Regions from separate parts of the Citrobacter telavivensis genome, predicted to be linked through region 2. Evidence: riboswitches for the same ligand, from Rfam matches in the RefSeq annotation. Region 2 holds a riboswitch; each other region holds the start of a gene.
What was found. A riboswitch is a leader RNA that binds a small molecule or an ion and turns the genes downstream of it on or off. The one in region 2 is predicted to bind thiamine pyrophosphate.

Region 1: another riboswitch for thiamine pyrophosphate. It lies ahead of thiM (hydroxyethylthiazole kinase); the one in region 2 lies ahead of thiB (thiamine ABC transporter substrate binding subunit).
Region 3: another riboswitch for thiamine pyrophosphate. It lies ahead of thiC (phosphomethylpyrimidine synthase ThiC); the one in region 2 lies ahead of thiB (thiamine ABC transporter substrate binding subunit).

What each region holds. Positions count from the first base shown of each region.
Region 1 covers NZ_JBGUBF010000001.1:2,096,408-2,099,682, reverse strand. Annotated here, with positions in the region: gene ACERJC_RS10045 (YadA C-terminal domain-containing protein) at 27-860, opposite strand; TPP riboswitch at 1,369-1,466, shown strand; gene thiM (hydroxyethylthiazole kinase) at 1,498-2,286, shown strand; gene thiD (bifunctional hydroxymethylpyrimidine kinase/phosphomethylpyrimidine kinase) at 2,283-3,083, shown strand; gene ACERJC_RS10030 (GntR family transcriptional regulator) at 3,125-3,275, shown strand, end outside.
Region 2 covers NZ_JBGUBF010000004.1:179,680-182,954, forward strand. Annotated here, with positions in the region: gene thiP (thiamine/thiamine pyrophosphate ABC transporter permease ThiP) at 1-1,087, opposite strand, end outside; gene thiB (thiamine ABC transporter substrate binding subunit) at 1,063-2,046, opposite strand; TPP riboswitch at 2,079-2,179, opposite strand; gene sgrR (HTH-type transcriptional regulator SgrR) at 2,215-3,275, opposite strand, start outside.
Region 3 covers NZ_JBGUBF010000016.1:19,473-22,747, reverse strand. Annotated here, with positions in the region: gene hemE (uroporphyrinogen decarboxylase) at 1-117, opposite strand, end outside; gene nudC (NAD(+) diphosphatase) at 286-1,059, opposite strand; gene ACERJC_RS25125 (Rsd/AlgQ family anti-sigma factor) at 1,157-1,645, shown strand; TPP riboswitch at 1,696-1,819, shown strand; gene thiC (phosphomethylpyrimidine synthase ThiC) at 1,904-3,275, shown strand, end outside.

The sequences.
Region 1 (3,275 bases), on a different contig from region 2:
TACCTTAGCGTCGTTTCACTATATTCTTACCAGCCTAATGAAGCAGACGCCGCGACGACGGAATCACCATCAGACGTTCCGGCATAGCTAACCGTTGCGGCGACATTCTCCGCGAATTTATGACGATAGCCCATGGCATAACCTTGTTCACTTTTAAAATCAGCAGCGCCAACAGCAATAGCATTATCAGTGTCTACATAGTGAAGCCCGGCGATAGACGCGGCTCCAGCAATACCACTACGGTATTCTTTACGATCGTCGTTTTGCTGCTTTTCCATCGAAGAGAAGCGCGAATTATTTTGATTTTCCAGGGTTGTAATACGCGTTTCATGGTTAGCTAACTGTGTGGTGTGAGTCTGAATGACGCCATCTTGTGCTTTTTGTTTTGTTTGCACGTTAGCCACAGCGACCTGGTTAGTCGTTGTATGCTGTAAAGCAGTGTCTGCTTTACTACCATTAGCGCTAATTAACACGTTTTGATCGTTATCGACAATTTTCTGGTTTGCTTTGTTAGTGGCAATATCATCACGATTCTTAATGATTGCCTGTCCGTCATATTGTTCATCCAGAGTGACACGTTTTACCAGGTTATCATGATCGGTACGAATTTGTTGTGCATAAGTGGCAACATTATTCACCTGAGTTACATCCGCTTTACCCGCTTCCAGAGCGGATATTTGCCCTTCATGCTTTTGTAAATCATACGTAGCGCCATCAATACCAGAGACAAAAAAAGCCCCATTGGTTGTGGGATTCGTGACCACTGCATCAACGTTAGCCGCCTGGGCCGCAGGGGCAAGGGAAGCAAACAGAGCAGAGAAAACGGCAACAGCAATAATGGATTTATTTACAGATTTCATTTCAAAGTCTCACATTCAAAACACTATATAAAAACAGTTATTTCCACTCTTTTTAATTGCGAGTGTGATTTAACAGTTGTTAATAAAAATGGATGTCAACATTAATAATACGTTCAGAGCATCTTGATTAAGAATTTACTTAATTCGTGAGGCGAACTATCTACTAATGGAGGGCTAATAATCTTGACTTGGATCACATTTGAATTTAATAAGTAAAGAGGCGTGTCGAGTTATGGTTGGATTATTTTAATGTAAACATTAATAACCCATGCAGCATAAGGTGTCGGCATAATAAATATATTTCTGAAGAGGCGAAAATATTTTTTCATGCCTGGTTCAAATAATGGATTTCTTACATTAATAATGATTGTGCTGCTTATAAGCGTTGGCGGCGTTTTGTCCTGAAGATGCTGTTGTTGTTACGCACAGAAAAACTCCTTGCACCTGCTCGGTACAGGCGGTTACACTAAATATTGATATTTTGATATGTAATTTATTGTTTTATAAGTAATTTGACTCGGGGTGCCCCTTTTCACGAAGGGCTGAGAAATACCCGTACCACCTGATCTGGATAATGCCAGCGTAGGGAAGTCAGACACTGCTCGTGTCCCTTCTTCGCGCGGGCAGGAGCGTAATCATGCAGCCTGACCTGCACAGCCGCGAACATGCGGTTCGTACCTTAAAACAATTTCGTACCCTTTCTCCGTTAACACACTGTATGACTAATGACGTCGTGCAGAGTTTTACCGCCAATACGCTACTGGCTTTGGGCGCTTCTCCGGCGATGGTGATCGAGCCGGAAGAGGCTCGCCAGTTCGCTGCCCTTGCCAGCGCCTTACTTATTAACGTGGGTACGCTGACGCAGCCGCGCGCACGCGCAATGCGAACGGCGGTTGAGCAGGCGAATAGCGCAAAAACGCCCTGGACACTGGACCCCGTTGCCGTGGGCGCGCTCGAGTATCGTCGTCGCTTCTGCTTTGAACTCCTGGCCTTAAAACCCGCAGCCGTTCGCGGTAATGCTTCGGAGATCCTGGCGTTAGCCGGTGAAGACTCCGGGGGACGCGGTGTGGACGCCACCGATTCGGTCACAACGGCACTGCCAGCGGCGCAGATTCTTGCATGCCAGACCGGCGCTATTGTGGTGGTCACCGGTGAAGTGGATTACATCACGGACGGCGAGCGCACGCTGAGCGTCACCGGCGGCGACCCGTTGATGACGAAGGTAGTGGGCACCGGGTGCGCGCTTTCCGCCGTGGTGGCCGCCAGCTGCGCGCTGCCCGGAAACCGAATCGAAAATATCGCGTCGGCCTGTGGGTGGATGAAACAGGCGGGGCTGATTGCCAGTAAAACCTGTCACGGACCCGGCAGTTTCATTGCGGCATTTCTCGATGCGCTCTACACCCTGGAAACGGAGGTAGTAGCATGAAGCGGATTAACGCCTTGACGATTGCCGGCACCGATCCCAGCGGTGGTGCGGGCATTCAGGCCGATCTGAAAACTTTCTCGGCGCTCGGCGCTTACGGCTGTTCGGTGATTACCGCGCTGGTGGCGCAGAATACGCGCGGCGTGCAGTCGGTATATCGCATTGAGCCGGATTTTGTCGCCGCGCAGCTCGATTCGGTGTTCAGCGATGTACGCATTGATACCACCAAAATCGGCATGCTGGCGGAAACCGATATCATCGAGGCTGTGGCGGAGCGTTTACAGCGCCATCAGGTGCGGAATGTGGTGCTCGACACGGTCATGCTGGCGAAAAGCGGCGATCCGTTGCTGTCGCCCTCTGCCGTTGAGACATTGCGCAAGCGACTGCTGCCGCAGGTTTCACTGATTACGCCCAACCTGCCTGAAGCGGCAGCGTTGCTGGATTGTCCGCATGCGCGCGCAGAAAAAGAGATGCTGGAACAGGGACGGGCGCTGCTGGCGATGGGCTGTGGCGCGGTGCTAATGAAAGGCGGCCATCTGGATGATGCGCAAAGCCCCGACTGGCTCTTTACGGCTGACGGTGAGCAGCGTTTTACCGCACCGCGGGTGATGACCAAAAACACGCACGGCACCGGTTGCACGCTCTCTGCGGCGCTGGCCGCACTGCGTCCTCGGCATGCTGACTGGGCAGGGACGGTGCAGGAGGCGAAAGTCTGGCTGTCGGCGGCACTGGCGCAGGCGGATACCCTGGAGGTTGGGCACGGCATTGGACCGGTTCATCATTTCCACGCGTACTGGTAGCGTATATACTGGCAGCAGACTGGCTGTCAGGAAAAAGACTCATGGAACAAGCGCATACTCAACTTATCGCGCAACTGAACGAACGTATTTCAGCGGTGGATAATACGCCGCTCTATATCAAGTTTGCCGAGACGGTAAAAAATGCCGTGCGTAGTGGAGTGCTTGAGCATGGCAATATTTTGCCCGGCGAAC
Region 2 (3,275 bases):
GACGGGCGCGCAGTTCGCGACTGCTCCACAGCAGCATCATTGTCAGGATCACGCACAGCAGACCCGCAGCCAGCGCAATGCGCAGCGAGGTCCACACCGCCTGCCACAAAATGGGCTGCGCAAGCACGTCCAGCAGATGGCGATTCACCCCGTCGACCATCACGGCCAGCAGGGGGGGGAGCAACAGCAGAAGCGCGATAACGATCAGCAAGGCATCGGTTAAACGGCTGTACAGCCGATCGTCCGGATCGCGCCATCCCTGCACCAGCGTGGTGCCTGGCGCGATAGCTTTACTCAATCGTTGACTGAGGAGCATCAGCCCCAGACAGCACACCATCTGGATCAGCGCCAGCATGGCGGCGCGGGCGGGATCGTAGTCGAAATTCAGCGCCTGATAAATCGCCAGTTCGATGGTCGTCGCCTGCGGCCCGCCGCCCAGCGACAGGACGGTAGCAAAGCTGGCAAAACAGAGCATAAAAATCAACGCGGCGACCGGTGGTATCTGGCGGCGCAGCCACGGCCACTCAACAAAACGGAAGAACTGCCAGCCGCGAATACCCAATTGTGCGGCCAACTGACGCTGTTCACCGGGGATATTTTCCAGCGACTGCAACAGCAGGCGGCTTGCCATCGGCATATTAAAAAAGACGTGGGCCAGCAGAATGCCCTGCAAGCCGTAAGGCGAGAAGGTCCACTCCATCCCGAGCATGTGCCAGAGCGTGGCTAACCACCCCTGGCGTCCATAGACGCTGAGAATACCAAATACTGCGACCAGCACCGGGAGGATTAGCGTCATGGCGCACAGGCGCAGCAGGGCCAGACGCCCCGGAAAGCGGCGTCGGTACAGCGCACGAGCAAGGAAGATGGCCGGAACGACAGAAAGCACCGCCGACAGGAAAGCCTGCCAGAAGGAAAAGCGCACCACGTGCCACAGGTAGTTGTCCTGCCAGAGCGAGGACCACGCCGCCTGCGGCGCGTTGAACCACAGGGCCAGAAAGGCCGCCAGCGCTACCGCCACCATCAGCGTGGCGGCGGAAAGGCCGGGAGCCAGCCAGCCAGCAATTAACGGCTGACGGCGCGTTGCCATTCGCTAATCCATGCCTGACGTTGTGCCGCCACTTCTGCGGGCGTGAATTCCAGCGTGGTCGCGGGTTTAGTCAACTGTTCGAACCCGGCGGGCAGGGGGACATCCACCACCGGATACATCCAGTTGCCGGTCGGGATTGCAGTCTGAAACGCGGGTGAGACCATGAATTTGAGAAACTTTTCCGCCAGTTCAGGTTGCTTACTGGCCGCGGTACGCGCGGCAACTTCCACCTGCAGGTAATGGCCCTCGCTAAAGTTGGCCGCCGCGTAGTTCTCTTTTTTCTCTTCGATGATGTGATACGCCGGAGAGGTGGTATAGCTCAGCACCAGATCGCTTTCCCCTTTCAGGAACAGGCCATAGGCTTCGCTCCAGCCTTTGGTGACGGTGACAGTTTTTGCCGCCAGTTTCTGCCATGCCTGCGGTGTTTTATCGCCATACACTTTCTGCATCCACAGCATCAGCCCAAGTCCTGGCGTACTGGTGCGCGGATCCTGATAAATCACTCGCCATTTCTGATCGCTCTCAACCAGTTCCTTCAGGCTCTTCGGTGGGTTTTTGAGTTTGTTTTTGTCATACACGAAAGCGAAGTAGCCGTAATCAAACGGAACGAAGGTGTCATTCTTCCAGCCGCCAGGGACATTGACCGCCTCGCTGGCGACACCGCTTTTCGCGAACAACTGGGTTTGCGTCGCCGCTTCCAGCAGGTTGTTATCCAGCCCAAGCACCACGTCGGCTTTGCTGTTTTTCCCTTCCATCCGCAGACGGTTGAGGAGTGAAACGCCATCTTCCAGCGCCACCAGTTTCAGCTCACAGTTGCAGTCGGCTTCAAAGGCTTTTTTCACCGCAGGGCCAGGGCCCCAGTCAGCGGCGAACGAGTCGTAGGTATAGACGGTCAGGACCGGTTTTGCGAAGGCAGGCGCTGCGCACAGCACCAGTAAAGGAAGACATTTTTTTAACACTTTGCACCTCAATAGAAGAGTGGCAAAGGATTTTGAGCGGTAGCCTCAAATCCCTTCGCCGGCGTTATCCGGATCAGGTTCGACGGGTATTTTCTCAGCCCACGCCTCTGGCGCAGCACCCCGTTGAGAACGCCACATTGTAATGATTACGTGAAGAGATCAAAAGGATTAAGGATCGGGCGGGGCAAACCACGCGGATTTAAAGTCGAACCAGCCGAGGGTGTTCATGCGCAAGCCACGCATACTGCGCTGCCCCTGAATAATCAGCCAGTGGTGAATAAGCGGGACAATCGCTTTGCTGGCGAGCAGTTGCTGGCACCACGCGGCCAGATTCATCTCGCCGGTGCGCCAGCGTGCGGCGTCGGCTTCCCAGTCCAGCGGAATGCAGTGCTGCAACAGCGGGACTTCGCACAGATGCGCGAACAAGGAGAAGTCGAGCGGCAGGGTGAAGTTGGCGCTGTTAAGCCAGATGTCGCTCTCTATTTCCCCGGCATGCCACTGATCGTAGTCGATCTCCTGAATTTCCAGCGTCACCTGATGTTCAGCCAGCAGCTGACTCATGATCTGCGCAATCACCTGGTGTTCGATGTGTTCGTGATAATAGGTCAGCGTGAGCGTTTCCAGCCCGGCGGGTTTCTCGCCGTGGCCCGGTCGAGCGTGATGCCAGCGGGGCAGCAAACCGTAGGCCGGGAACCAGTGGCGCTGATACTGTTCATCGGCATAGTAAAGCAGGTTGCTCGGTGACAGTACGCGACTGACCCACTCTCTGACCTCCTGATTGGCGCCGCGATGGGTACGGGCGTCGAACAGCAGGTAATAGCACCCTTCTTCCAGGCGGCTTTCGATGGCCTTCTCATCTTCTGTGGGACCTTTCAACGTCAGACCGCCGTTCGGCTCGTCACCAATATCCGGCAGTACCCAGACGTTCACTTCATCAATCAGTGCCCGAAAACCGAAGAAATCGTCAAAGGCGTGGATTTTCAGCTGATTACGTGTATTTCGTATCACGGCGTAAGGGCCGGTGCCAATCGGATGGCTGGAGAAATTGCTCAGGGTTTCCCATTCGCGTGGCAGGATCATCGCCGGGACCTGGCCCAGCAACCACGGCAGCCAGCGATCGGGCTGAGACAGGTGAATGTCCAGCGTCCAGGATGTTGGCGAGACGATCTCGCTGATATGGGAATAGAGCGGTAAGACGTTAATGCGCGTCAGGGACGACACCACATCGT
Region 3 (3,275 bases), on a different contig from region 2:
GGTGGCTTTATATTCAGGTAAATAGCGGCCCGCCTGGCGCATCATCCATACCGGGGTGACATCAACGGGCTGGCGCAGCAGCGCACGCAGATAACGATCGTTCTTCAGTTCGGTCATTTTTGCAGTTCCTTATTGCGTCAGGCCGCCAGTGTATACACAAAATCATTCAGAGTGGAGCAAGGCGACAACTGAATGAATCCCCAGGAGCTTACTCAGGTAAGTGACTAGGGTGATTGAAGGCAGTCAACGAAGGGCCACTTTGAAGGATGAAGTGTATCACGTGATTCATTCATACTCAGCCCGACAGATTGCCACGGTATCTTCGATCAGACGCCGTGCGACGGTGCCCGGTGGCGGCAGGAGCGGTAAATCATCGTAACGATACCAGTTAGCCTCCAGCAGCTCTTTCGGATCGATGACTATCTCGCCACTGTCGTACTCCGCCATAAATGCGGTCATCAGCGACATCGGGAAAGGCCACGGCTGCGAGGTCACATAGCGCAGGTTTTTCACTTTGATACCGCTCTCTTCCATTACCTCACGCGCCACCGCTTGTTCCAGGGTTTCGCCCACCTCAACGAACCCGGCGAGCACGGTATGCACGCCGTTACGGTGGCGTACGTGTTGGGCAAGCAGGATGGAATCATCGCGGCGGATAGCGACAATAATGCAGGGGGCGATTTGCGGATAGTAACGTTCGCGGCAGTGGGTACAGAGCATCGCCCACTCGGTTTTACTGGGATGCATGGGGTGTCCGCAGTAGCCGCAGAACTTATGCGATCGATAAAACTCGGCCAGTTGTACACCGCGCCCCGCCAGTTGAAACAGACCCGCATCCTGATCGAGCACCTGGCGAACCGATCCCATCTCGTGACGCCGATGCTGTAGCACCAGCCAGACAGCCTCTCCTTCCCACTCTCCGATATGCAGCGCAGGCTGCCCAACAAGATCGAAATTTGTCGCGGCGCCATGTGGCAATTCACCGTGAGGCAACCATAATTTTTGCTCATGGCTGACTATCCACCAGCCGCTGTCTAATTTTTCAATAATACGATCCATAGCTCTTGCACTACCTTTGCTTCACTGGCATGTTGATAACATTATTTTTACAATTCCTGCGTGAGCAGTTTTAAAATCCACACTTGCGGAGTCAATCATGCTAAACCAGCTGGAAGACCTGACAGAGCGCGTCAGAGGAAGTAACAAACTGGTTGATCGCTGGCTACATATACGTAAGCACCTGCTCGTGGCTTACTACAATCTGGTTGGCATTAAGCCTGGCAAAGAATCGTACATGCGGCTGAATGAAAAAGCGCTGGATGATTTTTGTCAGAGCCTGGTCGATTATCTCTCCACCGGACACTTCAGTATTTATGAACGTATTCTCCATAAATTGGAAGGTAACGGGCAGCTTTTAAAAGCGACAAAAATTTGGCCGCTACTGGAAGCTAACACACAACGCATCATGGACTATTATGACTCCAGCCTGGAAACGGCGATAGATCACGATAACTGCCTGGAGTTTCAACAGGTTTTGTCCGATCTCGGCGAAGCGCTGGAAGCCCGGTTTGCCCTTGAAGATAAGCTTATCATGCTGGTATTTGACGCCATGCACGACAACGCCGTCATCAAACGTCCTGCTTGAGTTTTGCGTGACTAACGCGTAATTTACAAACGTCCCCTCTTCTGAGGGGTGTTATCTTGTCGGAGTGCTTATTTTCCACAAAAGCGTGAAGTGGAAAAGGCTGAGACCGTTAATTCGGGATCCGCGGAACCTGATCAGGTTAAAACCTGCGAAGGGAACAAGAGTAATTCTGCTTTATGCGTAAGCCTTAACGGGCGGCGCACATCTATTACTCCTCCGTCGTCTGACAAGCCATCTCCTAACTTTTTGGAATGAGCTATGTCTGCAACTACACCTAAATTGTCCCGCCGCGAACAGCGCGCGCAAGCACAACACTTCATTGACACCCTGGAAGGCACCGCTTTCCCGAACTCAAAACGAATCTATATCACGGGTTCGCAAGCGGATATCCGCATTCCGATGCGTGAGATCCAGCTTAGCCCGACGCTCATCGGCGGCAGTAAAGAGGAGCCGCAGTTTGAAGAGAACGAAGCGGTTCCGGTGTACGACACGTCCGGTCCCTACGGCGATCCGGACGTGGCGATTAACGTTCAGCAGGGTCTGGCGAAGCTGCGTCAACCGTGGATTGATGCGCGTCATGACAGCGAGGCGCTGACCGACCGGAGCTCGGCGTACACCAAAGCGCGCCTGGCCGATGATGGCCTTGATGAACTGCGCTTCACCGGCCTGCTGACGCCAAAACGCGCCAAAGCGGGTAAATGCGTCACCCAACTGCACTACGCCCGCCAGGGCATCGTAACACCGGAAATGGAGTTTATCGCCATCCGTGAAAACATGGGCCGTGAGCGCATTCGCAGCGACGTGTTGCGCCAGCAGCATCCGGGTGAGGGATTCGGCGCACGTCTACCGGAGAATATCACACCGGAATTTGTGCGTGATGAAGTGGCCGCCGGACGGGCGATCATCCCCGCCAACATCAACCACCCTGAATCTGAGCCGATGATTATTGGCCGTAACTTTCTGGTGAAAGTGAATGCCAACATCGGTAACTCTGCCGTCACCTCCTCTATCGAAGAAGAAGTGGAGAAACTGGTGTGGTCAACGCGTTGGGGAGCGGACACCGTGATGGATCTCTCCACCGGCCGCTATATTCACGAAACCCGCGAGTGGATCCTGCGTAACAGCCCGGTGCCGATCGGCACCGTACCGATCTACCAGGCGCTGGAGAAGGTTAACGGGATCGCCGAAGATCTTACCTGGGAAGCCTTCCGCGATACGCTGCTGGAGCAGGCTGAACAGGGAGTAGACTACTTCACCATCCATGCCGGTGTACTGCTGCGCTATGTGCCGATGACCGCAAAACGCCTGACGGGGATCGTCTCGCGCGGGGGATCCATCATGGCGAAATGGTGTCTCTCTCATCACAAAGAGAACTTCCTTTATCAGCACTTTCGCGAAATTTGCGAAATCTGTGCCGCGTATGACGTTTCTCTGTCGCTCGGTGACGGCCTGCGCCCTGGCTCCATTCAGGACGCCAACGACGAGGCGCAGTTCTCGGAACTGCATACGTTGGGTGAACTGACGAAGATCGCCTGGGAATATGACGTACAGGTGATGATTGAAGGTCCGGGCCACGTGCCGATGCAGATGATACGCCGCAACATGACCGAAGAGCTGGAGCATTGTCACG